4 regions of the Streptomyces sp. Tu 3180 genome follow, and region 2 is predicted to be linked to each of the others. Evidence: riboswitches for the same ligand, from Rfam matches in the RefSeq annotation. Region 2 holds a riboswitch; each other region holds the start of a gene.

What was found. A riboswitch is a leader RNA that binds a small molecule or an ion and turns the genes downstream of it on or off. The one in region 2 is predicted to bind cyclic di-AMP.
Region 1: it holds a riboswitch for cyclic di-AMP, as region 2 does, so the genes downstream of both, GL259_RS32970 (M23 family metallopeptidase) here and GL259_RS28565 (M23 family metallopeptidase) in region 2, are expected to answer to the same signal.
Region 3: it holds a riboswitch for cyclic di-AMP, as region 2 does, so the genes downstream of both, GL259_RS18970 (M23 family metallopeptidase) here and GL259_RS28565 (M23 family metallopeptidase) in region 2, are expected to answer to the same signal.
Region 4: it holds a riboswitch for cyclic di-AMP, as region 2 does, so the genes downstream of both, GL259_RS22830 (transglycosylase SLT domain-containing protein) here and GL259_RS28565 (M23 family metallopeptidase) in region 2, are expected to answer to the same signal.

What each region holds. Positions count from the first base shown of each region.
Region 1 is NZ_WOXS01000002.1:7,236,679-7,239,892, reverse strand. It holds gene GL259_RS32975 (SGNH/GDSL hydrolase family protein) at 1-523, opposite strand, end outside; gene GL259_RS32970 (M23 family metallopeptidase) at 729-1,688, opposite strand; cyclic di-AMP (ydaO/yuaA leader) riboswitch at 1,693-1,854, opposite strand; gene GL259_RS32965 (alpha-galactosidase) at 2,173-3,214, opposite strand, start outside.
Region 2 is NZ_WOXS01000002.1:6,159,760-6,162,973, forward strand. It holds gene GL259_RS28560 (pitrilysin family protein) at 1-1,364, shown strand, start outside; cyclic di-AMP (ydaO/yuaA leader) riboswitch at 1,563-1,728, shown strand; gene GL259_RS28565 (M23 family metallopeptidase) at 1,741-2,514, shown strand; gene GL259_RS28570 (GntR family transcriptional regulator) at 2,723-3,214, shown strand, end outside.
Region 3 is NZ_WOXS01000002.1:4,021,210-4,024,423, forward strand. It holds gene GL259_RS18965 (PrsW family intramembrane metalloprotease) at 1-383, shown strand, start outside; gene GL259_RS18970 (M23 family metallopeptidase) at 454-1,485, opposite strand; cyclic di-AMP (ydaO/yuaA leader) riboswitch at 1,498-1,655, opposite strand; tRNA gene GL259_RS18975 (tRNA-Met) at 1,952-2,025, opposite strand; gene GL259_RS18980 (dihydrofolate reductase family protein) at 2,088-3,214, opposite strand, start outside.
Region 4 is NZ_WOXS01000002.1:4,849,029-4,852,242, reverse strand. It holds gene GL259_RS22835 (polyprenyl synthetase family protein) at 1-975, opposite strand, end outside; cyclic di-AMP (ydaO/yuaA leader) riboswitch at 1,581-1,751, shown strand; gene GL259_RS22830 (transglycosylase SLT domain-containing protein) at 1,757-2,245, shown strand; gene GL259_RS22825 (HAD family hydrolase) at 2,209-3,081, opposite strand.

The DNA of each region.
Region 1 (3,214 bases), 1.1 Mb from region 2:
ACAGGTGCAGCCGGTCGGCGTCCCAGGCCCTGCGGTCCTGCACGCTCCTGAGGGACCACAGGTCGAGCACGGGACAGCCGTACCGGTCGGCGATGGCCCGCACGTGCCCGTTGTACGTGGCGATCTTGCCGCGCAGGTGCTTGAGCACGGGCACGCCACGGGTGTCGAACCCGGTCGTCACCATGACCGTGCCGGACACGGCCGTGAGCGCGGCGATCGCCCGTTCGAAGCGCTCGGCCACCTCGTCCGGGTCGGTGCCCGGGCGGATGATGTCGTTGCCGCCCGCGCAGAAGGAGACGAGATCGGGGGCGAGTTCGACGGCCCTCGGGACCTGGTCCGCCATGATCTGGTCGAGCAGCTTTCCGCGCACCGCGAGATTCGTGTACCGGAAGTCGCCTTCGGGCCGGCGGTCGGCGAGCAGCACGGCGAACCGGTCGGCCCAGCCGACGAACGCCCCGTCGGGGCCGGGATCACCGACGCCCTCGGTGAAGCTGTCCCCCACCGCCACGTACGACCCGATCACTGTTCTGCTGTCACTCTTCGAATCGTCTGCCACAGCAGCACATGATTCACCCTCGAATGTGACCTACGCGACCGTAGGAAAGAGTTGACGTGCGGTGAGATAAGCCACTCTCAAAAAACCGCCCGTTCCGGAATACGCCGAAGGCCGGACCCGGGAATCGGGATCCGGCCTTCGGCGGCGTGTCAGGCAGGTCGTCTCGCGGGGGTCAGAGGGAGACGCCCTTCGAGCGGAGGTAGGAGACCGGGTCCACGTCCGAGCCGTAGTTCGGCGAGGTGCGGATCTCGAAGTGCAGGTGCGGACCGGTCGAGTTGCCGGTCGAGCCGGAGAGGCCGACCTGCTGACCGGCGCTCACGGTCTGGCCGGCCGAGACGGACAGCGAGGACAGGTGGGCGTACTGGGCGTAGTAGCCGTCGTCGAGCTTGATGACGACCTGGTTGCCGTACGCGCCGGCCCAGCCGGCGGAGACGACCGTGCCGGCGCCGACGGCCTTCAGGGAGGTGCCGGTCGGGACGCTGAAGTCGACACCGGTGTGGTAGCCGCTGGACCACATGCTGCCGGCCACCTTGTAGCCGGTGCCGACGCCGCCGCCGGGCACCGGGGAGCTGTAACCGGAGGCGTTCGCGGCCCGGTCGGCGGACCCGGCGTCCGAGGGGGCGGACTGCGCGGGCTGCTCCGCCTCGGCGGGCTGCGACGACGGGGCGGAGGGCTCCTCGGGCGACGAGGCCTTCGACGCGCCGGAGGGGGCGGACCCGGACGCCTTCGGCGCGGAGGACTCCTCCGTCGCGCCGGCGGCGGCCTTGCCGTCGACCGAGAGCTTCAGGCCGGGGTGGATGAGCGAGGGGTTCTCACCGATGGCCTCGCGGTTGTCCGTGTAGAGCTTCTTCCAGCCGCCGTCGACGTCCTCGTCCTCGGCGATCTTCGCGAGGTAGTCGCCGGCCTTCACGGTGTACGTGCGGGCGTCGCCGCCCTTGTCCGCGGCGGCCTTGTGGCCGGTGGCGGAAAGGGACTGGACGGCCTTCTCGGGAGTCGTCTCCGGCGTGGCGGCGTGCGCGCCGGTGGCACCGAGGAGCGGCAGGGCGAGCGCGGCGCCACCGGTTCCGGCGACGGCGATGGAGCGGGTGAAACGCTGGGTCTTGGGACGGCGGTGCTTACCCTTCGCGGGCATGGTGAATTCCTCTCCGGCGCCTGCGAGGTGAGCTGTCGGGTTCGGGCTGGAGGTGCCCGGCCGCGCTGCGACGCGACTTAACCCCAAGCCGTTCCGGAGACCGGAACAGGCAGTCGTACCTGTGGGTCCCCCGCTCCTGCCGTACACGGGTCAGTGTGTGTGTGCGGGCTCCGGGCGGCGGCAGGATTAGGCGTCCGTCCGGATCGGTGGTGAACGTAAGCGACCGCGACGCAAAGGGACAAGCGCGGGATTCTCCGCGAACCTCTTTTTCCGTGATCCACAGACACGAAAGACGTCACCGAGCGTCAACCGGGATTCCCGTTTCCCCCCGAATCCCCTTGCCGCACAACCGAATTACGTGGACATGGCGATAACGCCGCGTCACGGATATGACGATGCTCACGCACCCCGACCCCATCTCCCTTTCTATCGGGGCACGTTATGGCGAACCGCCTTAATCGGACAGAACGCCCCAATCGCCAGATCACAGGCGTCGCAACCGGAACACCGCGGCGTCCAGGTCGCCGCGCAGCCCCGTGCGCAGCCCGTGGTGCAGCAGCACGGCACCCCGGTGCACGCCGCCCTCCCCCGAGCTCTCGGCTCCGCTCGGGCAGGGGGGACCCCAGGCACGGCATTCGTACGCGGACGCCGCGTCGAGGCCCCGCAGCCGGAGTGCGGGGACGGGCTCCCCGTAGTGCTGCGCCTGGAGGCAGGCCAGGACGACGCTCTCGTCACCGAGGACGTACTGCACCGCGCTCAACCCGCCCTCCGGGGCGCGCAGGCGGTACAGATCACCGCGCTGGACGACGGGCCTGATCTCCTTGTAGAGCGCGACCCACTCGCGCGCCTCGGCCAGCTCCTCCTCGGTCCACCGCGTGAGGTCGCCGCCGACCCCGAGCACCCCGGCCATGGCGCTGACGAACCGGAAGCGCAGGGAGCTGACCCGTCCGTTCAGCATGGCGTTCGGGCTGTCGGTGACCCAGGCGGCCATGACCCGCGCCGGGTGGATCTGGCTGAAGCCGTGCTGGATGGCGAGCCGGTCGAGCGGGTCGGTGTTGTCCGAGGTCCACACCTGGTCGGTGCGGCCGAGGATGCCGAGGTCGATCCGCCCGCCGCCGCCCGAGCAGGACTCGAAGGCCACGCCCGGGTGGGCCGCGCGCAGCCGGTCCAGCAGGGCGTACAGGGCGTGCACGTGGTCGGTCCACAGCCGCTGCGGGTACGGGTCGCCGGGCCAGCCCGCGTCGGTGAAGCAGCGGTTGAAGTCCCACTTCACGTAGTCGATCGGGGCGTCGGTGAGCAGCGCGTCGAGCTGTTCCCAGAGGTGCTCCCGGACGTCGGTGCGGGCGAGGTTGAGGACGAGCTGGTTGCGGAACTCCGTACGTCTGCGCCCGGGCCGGAACTGCACCCAGTCCGGGTGGGCGCGGTACAGGTCGCTGTCCGGGTTGACCATCTCCGGCTCGACCCAGATGCCGAACCGCATGCCCAGCCCGTGCACGTGGTCGGCGAGCGGCCTCAGGCCGCCGGGG
Region 2 (3,214 bases):
TCCACCCCCAGCCGCAGGCGGGCGAGGCCAGGCCCTGGGCCTTCCCGGCCCCCGAGCGCGGCGCGCTCGACAACGGCCTGACCGTGCTGCGCTGCCACCGCCCCGGTCAGCAGGTCGTCGCCGTCGAGGTGCTCCTCGACGCCCCCCTCGAGGCCGAGCCGGCCGGGCTCGACGGTGTCGCCACGATCATGGCGCGGGCCTTCTCCGAGGGCACCGACAAGCACTCCGCCGAGGAGTTCGCCGCCGAACTGGAGCGCTGCGGCGCCACCCTGGACGCGCACGCCGACCACCCCGGCGTCCGCCTGAGCCTCGAGGTCCCGGCCTCGCGGCTCGCCAAGGGGCTCGGACTGATCGCCGACGCCCTGCGGGCGCCCGCGTTCGCCGACAGCGAGGTCGAGCGGCTCGTCCGCAACCGCCTCGACGAGATCCCGCACGAGCTGGCCAACCCCTCCCGCCGGGCCGCGAAGGAGCTCTCCAAGGAGCTGTTCCCGGCGGACTCGCGCATGTCGCGCCCGCGCCAGGGCACCGAGGAGACGGTCGCCGGCATCGACTCCGCGGCCGTGCGCGCCTTCTACGAGAAGCACGTCCGTCCCGCCACGGCGACCGCGGTGGTCGTCGGCGACCTCACCGGTGTCGACCTGGACGCGCTGCTCCGCGACACGCTCGGCTCCTGGACGGGCTCCCCGGGCCGGCCCCGGCCCGTTCCGCCGGTGGTCGCCGACGACACCGGCCGGGTCGTGATCGTGGACCGTCCGGGTGCCGTCCAGACGCAGCTGCTGATCGGCCGCGTCGGCCCGGACCGGCACGACCGCGTGTGGCCCGCGCAGGTGCTCGGCACCTACTGCCTCGGCGGCACCCTCACCTCCCGCCTGGACCGCGTCCTGCGCGAGGAGAAGGGCTACACCTACGGCGTCCGGGCGTTCGGGCAGGTCCTCAGGTCCGCCCCGGACGGCACGGGAGCGGCGATGCTGGCCATCAGCGGCTCCGTCGACACCCCGAACACCGGGCCCGCCCTGCAGGACCTGTGGACGGTGCTGCGCACGCTCGCCGCGGAGGGGCTCACCGACGCCGAGCGGGACGTCGCCGTGCAGAACCTGGTGGGCGTCGCGCCGCTGAAGTACGAGACCGCCGCGGCCGTCGCGAGCACCCTGGCCGACCAGGTCGAGCAGCACCTGCCCGACGACTACCAGGCCGAGCTGTACCGGCAGCTCGCCGCGACCGGCACCGTGGAGGCGACCGCCGCCGTCGTCAACGCCTTCCCGGTGGACCGTCTGGTGACCGTCCTCGTCGGTGACGCGGCGCAGATCAAGGAGCCCGTGGAGGCCCTCGGCATCGGCGAGGTCACCGTGGTGGCGGCCGAGTAGGCAGCCGCGCAGGACACGCGCGCGGGGCCCTGGTGACCCATGTGTCACCAGGGCCCTCTTATGCCCGAATTGACGGGAGGTTGCCCGTCTGCCCTGTGGGATGCGCTACAAACTCCGGGTTCTGTTTGGGAATTGGAAGCCCGCCCGCTTAGCGTCTTCCGGGCTGTTCGTCGGGCAGTGCGCCGCACCCGCGGCACCGGACAGCCATCGCCGAGTCCCCGTACGGCGCGAGCCAGGGGAGCCGGGGACCCTTGTGCAGTCCCTGGGGTGAATCGGACGCCCGCGCGTGTCGCGAGGGGGTCCGTAGGAGACCTTCCTGCTCCGAACCCGTCAGCTAACCCGGTAGGCGAGAGGGAAGGAAAGGACCAGCCTGTACATGGCGTTCACCCGCGCCACCGGGAAGCACCGTCGTCCCAGCCGGATGCAGCGCGGCACCGCCCGCGCGGCGGGCGTCGCGGCCCTCACCGGCACCGGCGTCGTCGGCTCCCTCGCGGCCCCCGCGCTCGCCGCCGGACCCGCCGTCGCGCAGACCGGCCTCACCCCCGTCGTCACCCTGGGCGACGAGGTCGCCGCCCGGATCGACGCCCAGGCGGCCGCCCAGCACGAGGCCGCCCGGGAGGCGGCCGAGGAGGCCGCGCGCAAGGCGGCCGAGGAGGCCGCGCGCGAGAAGGCGGCCGAGGAGGCCGAGAAGGCCCGCGCGGAGAAGGAGCGCGCGGCGCGCGAGGCCGAGCGCAAGCGCCTCAACACCTTCGTCTCGCCGATCCCCGGCTCCTACGTCTCGACCGGCTACAAGTCCGGCGGCGCCGTCTGGTCCTCCGGCAGCCACACCGGTGTCGACTTCCACGCCGCGAGCGGCACCCCCGTCCACGCGGTCGGCGCGGGCACCGTCGTCGAGGCCGGCTGGGGCGGCGCGTACGGCAACCAGGTCGTCATCAAGATGCACGACGGCACGTACACCCAGTACGGCCACCTGTCGTCCGTCGACGTCTCGGTGGGCCAGCGGGTCACCCCGGGCCAGGGCATCGGCCTCTCGGGCGCCACCGGCAACGTCACCGGAGCGCACCTGCACTTCGAGGCCCGGACGACCGCCGAGTACGGCTCCGACATCGACCCCGTCGCCTACCTCCGGGCGCACGGCGTGAACCTCTGAGGCGCGCACGCCCCGTCCCAGGCGCACGCCCCCCCGCTTCCCGGTGCCCCGGCTCCCCGAGCCGGGGCACCGGCGTTTCCGGGGAGCGGTTGTCCAAAAACACACATGGAATCCGGCCCGGCATCGGAAATTCCCGCGGATTGCAATAGAGTCACGGAAAAGCGCGCCGCTCGTCGGCGTTTCACGGGGATTAAGCCGGAGGTCGGTCATGCGTATTCCCGCGCACTCGGTGTGCACGGCGATCCGGGACGACATCGTCGCGGGTGTCCACGCGCGGGGCAGCCGGCTCACCGAGGAACTCCTCGCCCGCCGCTACGGCGTCTCCCGCGTCCCCGTCCGGGAGGCCCTGCGCACCCTGGAGGCCGAGGGCTTCGTGGTGACCCGGCGGCACGCGGGCGCGTGCGTCGCGGAACCCACCGAGCAGGAGGCCGCCGACCTGCTCGACATGCGCGTGCTCCTGGAGCCGCTGGCCGCCGCCCGCGCCGCGCAGCGCCGCACCGAGGCCCACCTGAAGGTCCTGCGCGGTCTCGTCCGGCTGGGGCAGGAGCGCGCCCGCCGGGGCGGCAGCGACGACCTGCGCTCCCTGGACGGCTGGTTCCACGAGACGCTCGCCCAGGCCGCGGGCAGCCCCGCCCTGACGTCGATGCTGACCCAGCTGCGGCACAAGATCGCCTGGATGTACGCCGTGGAGGGCCCGTCG
Region 3 (3,214 bases), 2.1 Mb from region 2:
GGAAGGAGGTGGCGCGGGCGGTGGCGCAGTACGAGGCGTACGCGACCTCGCTGGCGTTCCTGCGGCACCGGGGGCGGCTCGGCCGGGCGGGGACGGACTTCGTCGAACGGGAGCGGGAGCTGCTGCTGGAGCTGTGGCGCCGCCGGGAGGCGGCCCGCCCGGCGCTGGACCACGCGGCCCGCACCACCGCGCCGCCGGTTCCGGTCGCCGTCCCGCCGTGGCCGGTGCACGGGATGCCCGGAGCACACGGGATGCACGAAGTGCACGGGACTCACGGGGTCCATGGAGTCCAGGGGACCCGGGGGACGCACGGGCCCCAGGGATACGGGCAGCCGCAGCCGCATCCGTACCCGCCGTACCAGCCGAACCCTTACCGCTTCTGAGTCACCGAACCGGCAGCCCTGACGTCGGGGGGACGCCGTCGGGACTGCCGGGGTTCGGGAGCGGTGGGTCTCAGGGGGTGAGGCCCTTGTCGCGCAGCCACGCCAGCGGGTCGACGCCCGAGGAGGAGCCGCCCGGGTGGACCTCCAGGTGGAGGTGGGCCCCGGTGGAGTTGCCGGTGGAGCCGACGCGTCCGATCACATCGCCGGTGTTGACCTTCTGGCCGACGCTGACGCTGATGGAGGACTGGTGGGCGTACCAGATCTCGGTGCCGTCCTCGAGGGTCAGCACGGTCTTGTAGCCGTAGGAGCCGTCCCAGCCGGCGGAGGTGATCGTGCCGGTGTGGACCGCCTTGATCAGCGTGCCCGTGGGCGCGGCGAAGTCGAGGCCGGTGTGGTAGCCGGAGGACCAGTAGGCGCCGGCCTGGCCGAAGGTCGAGCTGAGGGTGTACGAGGAGGTCGGCAGCGCGTACTGCTTGGCCAGCTCGGCGAGGCGCTCGGCCTCGGCCTTCTTCCTGGCCTCCTCCTCCGCCTTCTTCTTCGCGGCCTCGGCCTTCGCCTCGGCCTCCTTCTCCGCCTTGGCGGCGGCCTCGGCGGCCGCCTTCTCGGCCGCCGCGGCGGCTTCCGCCGCGGCCTTGCTCTCGGCCTGGTCCTGCTGCTGCTCGACCTGCGCCATGATCCGGGCGCGCAGCGCCTCACCGGCGTCGGCGGTGCCCTGCCCGGTGTCGTCGGCGGTCGCGCCGATGCTGCTGAGCGGCGTGGCGGAACCGGCGGGCTCCTCCTCGTCGGAGATGAGGGAACCCACGTTGGGCAGGTCGGGCATGGAGATCGAGACCGGCGGCTTGCCGGTCTGGGCGGTGGCCATGCCGCCCGCGCCCACCGCGGCGATGACACCGACGCCCAGGACCGTGGAGCTGCGGGCGAGTCCTCCGCCGCGCTGCTTGGCGACGCGGTGCCGGCCGCGTACCGGGCGGACGGACTCCGCGGTGGGGTTCCACTCCTCGAAGGGGCCCTCCTCGCCGCGGACACCGCCGTAGACGAAGGTGTCGCCGTCGCGCTGGCTCGGCATGAAGGGGGCCTCGGGGGCAGGCCGGTTGGACGCCACGTGGGCGCGCTCCTTTCCTTCCTTCATCGCCTACCGGGTTAGCTGACGGGTTCGGAGCAGGAAGGTCTCCTACGCGCGTATACGAGCCGTGCTTCCACGGCGGTATCCACGCGATTCACCCCATGGTGGTGGTTCCCCGGTTCCCTTGCGGGATTCGGCGCGTGCGCACGGAGCCGACTTCTGTGACGGCTGGGACGACCGCGCTGCGTTATCGAACGTTAATAGACGCGAGGGCCGGATTCCAAGCCGTTCCTCTTGATCGTTCGCGATTTTCGCGTGGACTTAACCGCCACGAGCGGCCAAAAACGGGCGAGTTGACCCACCCTCGGATGTCCACCGAGTTCTGACGGTGTGTCAGTTGTTATGCGCAGCGGGGCGGCCCGGTCACTCTCGGTGAGAGCGGTGCGCGCGGAGAGGAAAACACCGAGGGCCGGAACCCTTCCGGATTCCGGCCCTCGGCCTTCAGTAGCGGGGACAGGATTTGAACCTGCGACCTCTGGGTTATGAGCCCAGCGAGCTACCGAGCTGCTCCACCCCGCGTCGGTATGACACCAGTGTACGCCATGCGCGGGACACTCAGCACACCCGTTGTCCCCGGCCCCTCAGCGGCCGATCAGATGGCCGTTCGGCGCCTGGGCCCGCTCCTCGTGCTCCGGCAGCACGACGACGGTGGCGCCCCCGTCCGCCAGCACTCCGCTGCCGTCGGCGCCCGGCACGAAGGTGTCCGGCTCGCGCCAGGCCGTGACCACCCGCCGCACCCCCGCGTCCAGGATCAGCCGGGCACAGGGCGCCGGCCGGGACGCGCGCCGGGCGCAGGGCTCCAGGCTGGAGTACACGGTGGCGGTCGCGAGCCGGGGGTCCGTGGGGTCGGCCTTGGCGAGCGCCGCCTCCTCCGCGTGCACCACCGGGTCCCCGCCCTCCCGGGAGTGCCCCCGCGCCAGTTCCGTACCGTCGGCCGCGACCACCACCGCGCCCACGCTGAACGCCGTCCGGGACGGCGGGCACCGGTCCGCGAGGTCGCAGGCGAGGGCCAGCCAGTGGTGGTCGGCGGCGGAGGGCACCGCACCGGTGCCGGGTGCGGTGGGCTCGTAACGCGTCAGGACGACGTCGCCGACGGCGCGGGTCTCGAGCAGCCGCAGCCGGCCGCCCTGGTAGGAGCCGGGGCCGAAGAGGCGGGGGGCGTCCGGGTCGCCGACGAAGAGCGGGGCGAGGACCAGCTGGAGCTCGTCGGCGAGGCCCTGGGTGAGGAGCTGGGTGTGGATCAGGCCGCCGCCCTCGACCATGAGCCGCCGGACCCCGCGCACGGCGTGCAGGTGCTCCAGGAGCCGCCGCCAGTCGACCTCGGGGCCGAGCGGGACGACATCGGCCGCGAGACCGTGGGCGTGGGCCCGCTCGGCGCCCCCGTCGGTCGTGTAGAGGACCTTCTCGCCCCCCGTGTGCCAGAACAGCGCCGCCGGGTCCAGGTCGCCGGAGCCGCTGACGGTGACCTTGAGCGGATACTCGGGCCGGCCCTCGGCGACCCGGGCGGCCCGCCGCTCGGGCGAGTTGACCAGCAGGCGCGGATTGTCGGCACGGATCGTGCCGGCGCCGACCAGGATCGCGTCCACCGACGCCCGCACCTCGTCGACCCGGTCGAAGTCGGCCGGGCCGGACAGCAGCAGCCGCTCGGGGCCGGTGTCGTCCAGGTAGCCGTCCAGGGAGACGGCGGCGGACAGCAGGACGTACGGGT
Region 4 (3,214 bases), 1.3 Mb from region 2:
CACCAGCGCCGCCTTCGCGTCGCACTCCGGCAGCGGGGCCAGGGCCGAGCGGGCCTCCTCGGCGTAGCGCACGGTGTCCCGGCGGGCCTGCTCCAGGGCGGGGTGGGCGCGCAGCAGCCGCAGCGCCTCGGCGTGCCGGGCGTCGTCGGTGAGGTCGGAGTCGAGCAGCTCGCACAGGGCGATGTCCTCGGCCAGCCCCAGCCGGGCCGCCCGCTCGCGCAGCCGCAGCACGGGCAGCGTGGCGATGCCCTCGCGCAGGTCCGTGCCGGGGGTCTTGCCGGACTCGTGGGAGTCGGAGGCGATGTCCAGGACGTCGTCGGCGAGCTGGAAGGCGACGCCGAGCCGCTCGCCGTACTGGGTGAGCACGTGCACGACCGTTTCGTCGGCGCCGGACATCATCGCGCCGAACCGGCAGGAGACCGCGACCAGCGAGCCGGTCTTGCCGCCGAGCACGTCCAGGTAGTGCTCGACCGGGTCCCGGCCGTCCTGCGGCCCCGCGGTCTCCAGGATCTGCCCGGTGACCAGCCGCTCGAACGCCTCGGCCTGCACCCGCACCGCCTCCGGGCCGAGGTCGGCCAGGATGTGCGAGGCCCGCGCGAAGAGGAAGTCGCCGGTGAGGACCGCGACGGAGTTGCCCCAGCGGGTGTTCGCACTGGCCACGCCGCGCCGCACCTCGGCCTCGTCCATGACGTCGTCGTGGTACAGCGTGGCCAGGTGGGTCAGCTCCACGACCACGGCCGACGGCACGACACCGGGCGCGTAGGGGTCGCCGAACTGGGCGGAGAGCATCACGAGCAGCGGGCGGAACCGCTTGCCGCCGGCCCGCACCAGATGCTGGGCGGCCCCCGTGATGAAGGGCACCTCGCTCTTGGTGGCCTCGAGCAGCCCCTCCTCGACAGCCGTCAATCCGGCCTGGACATCGGCTTCCAGAGCCTGGTCCCGCACGCTCAGCCCGAACGGCCCGACGACGGTCACGAGGGGTCTCCTGTCTGCTGGTGTCTGGTGGCGGTTACACGGTTTGTCGATAGGTCGCTGCCCTCACTCGAGTCAGCGTATCCGGTCACGTTTCGATCACCGTCAGCGCCCGGGTCTCCCGGTCTCGAACTTCGCTCGACCTGGAGGCGCCCTCGAGTCGGACGGCGCGAGATCGGAGCCGTCGGTTTCTGATCGTTCGACGACAACAGACATCCATCGGTTTTCCGGGGTGTGACGATCCACACCTGCGGGGCCGCACCCCCCGGATCGCACCTCGCCGCACTCGCCATCCCGACCATCCTGTCGTCCCACTGTCCGATTCGCGGTAATTGTCAATCGGATTCCCTTTGGCGTGAAATGCGGACCGAACGCACGGCCAGTGAGGTCGGTCACGCGCCGCCCGCCCGCCCGCCGCTCCGGCGCACCGGCGTTCTCCCTTTCCCCGCAGGCGAGTTGAGCCTTGGCACTCGCAAAGAACCAAGCACCCCAAAACACCCATGACAAGATCAAACGGCCCCATCTGTGGCGGCTGCACTTGTTTCCGACATGTGCTCTCGCATACGTTCCCGGCCTGCCGGGTGGACGCCGAATCCTGCCGCCACCCGCATCGACCCACGACGACTCACTCACGCACGGCAGGAGCGGGGGACCCAGGTAAGTCGCCGGGCCGGCCACACGCCGGAACGGCTCGGGGTGAAGCCGTGCCCGCAGGGGCACGGCCGGGCACTCTCCCGCCCGAACCCGACAGCTCACCTCGCAGGCGTAGGAGAGGAACCCAGACATGCCTGCATCCGGTCAGCCCCGCCGCTTCGGCGGCCGCCGCCTCGCCCGCTCCCTCGCCGTCGCCGGCACCGGTGTCGCCGTGGTCGCCCTCCCGCTGTTCGGCGCGACCAGCGCCTCCGCGGCCACCACGCCGTCCACCACGGCCGCCGCCTCCACGACGACCTACCCGGACAACCTCGACGGCTGGATCCGCGAGTCGCTGTCGGTCATGGCGCAGCACGGCATCCCGGGCTCCTACGAGGGCATCCACCGCAACGTCATGCGCGAGTCCTCCGGCAACCCGGCCGCCGTCAACAACTGGGACTCCAACGCCGCCGCGGGCACCCCGTCGAAGGGCCTGCTGCAGGTCATCGACCCGACCTTCCAGGCGTACCACGTGCCCGGCACCGCCTTCGACCCGTTCGACCCGGTCGCGAACATCACGGCGGCCTGCAACTACGCCGCCGACCGCTACGGCTCGATCGACAACGTCTTCGGCGCGTACTGAGCCGTCCGCTGACGGCCCAGCACGGCCGCCCCGCCGAACAGTCGCTCGAGGACGACGGCCACGCCGTCGTCCTCGTTCGACGTGGTGACCTCGTCGGCCACCGCCTTCAGCTCGGGATGGGCGTTGGCCATGGCGACGCCGTGCGCGGCCCAGTCGAACATCGGGATGTCGTTCGGCATGTCACCGAAGGCGAGGGTCCGCTCCGGGCCCAGCCCCAGGTGTTCGGCGGCCAGCGCCAGCCCGGTCGCCTTGGTGACCCCGCACGGCTGGAGCTCCACGGTCCCCGGCCCCGACATGGTGACCGTGGCCAGCGAACCGACCACCGAACGGGCCGCCGCCGCCAGGGCGTCGTCCGACAGCTCCGGGTGGCGCAGCAGCACCTTGCTGATCGGCCGGTCCCACAGGTCACCGCGCCGCTCGACCCGCACGGCGGGGAGGGTGGGGTGCGGCATCAGGTAGCCGGGCTCGATCAGGGTCAGCCCGTCGACGCCGTCCTGGTCGACCGCGGCGTACACCTCGCCCACCTCGGCCTCGATCTTGCCGAGCGCGGTCTCCGCCAGTTCCCGGTCCAGCGTGACGGACCACAGCAGCCGGTCCGCGCCGGCGTCGTACACCTGCGCGCCCTGCCCGCACACCGCGAGCCCCGTGCCGCCGAGGTCGTCCAGGAGCGGCCGCACCCTGGGGGCCGGGCGTCCCGTCACCACGAGGTGCCGGGCACCGGCCCGCTCCACGCGCGCGAGCGCGGCGAGGGACCGGTCGGAGAGGGTGTCGTCGCCGCGCAGCAGCGTCCCGTCCAGGTCGGTGGCGATGAGTGAGAATGCGGTGGGTGCGGCCATGATCAGAGAATACGGACAACGAGCCGGTCCTCCTCACCGCGCCGGGTACCGACCGGTTGAGGGCCTCTGCCCGTTTGGCAACAACATGCTCCGCTCTCTACCGTCCATGCGCTCTCGGGCGGTACCTTCCAAG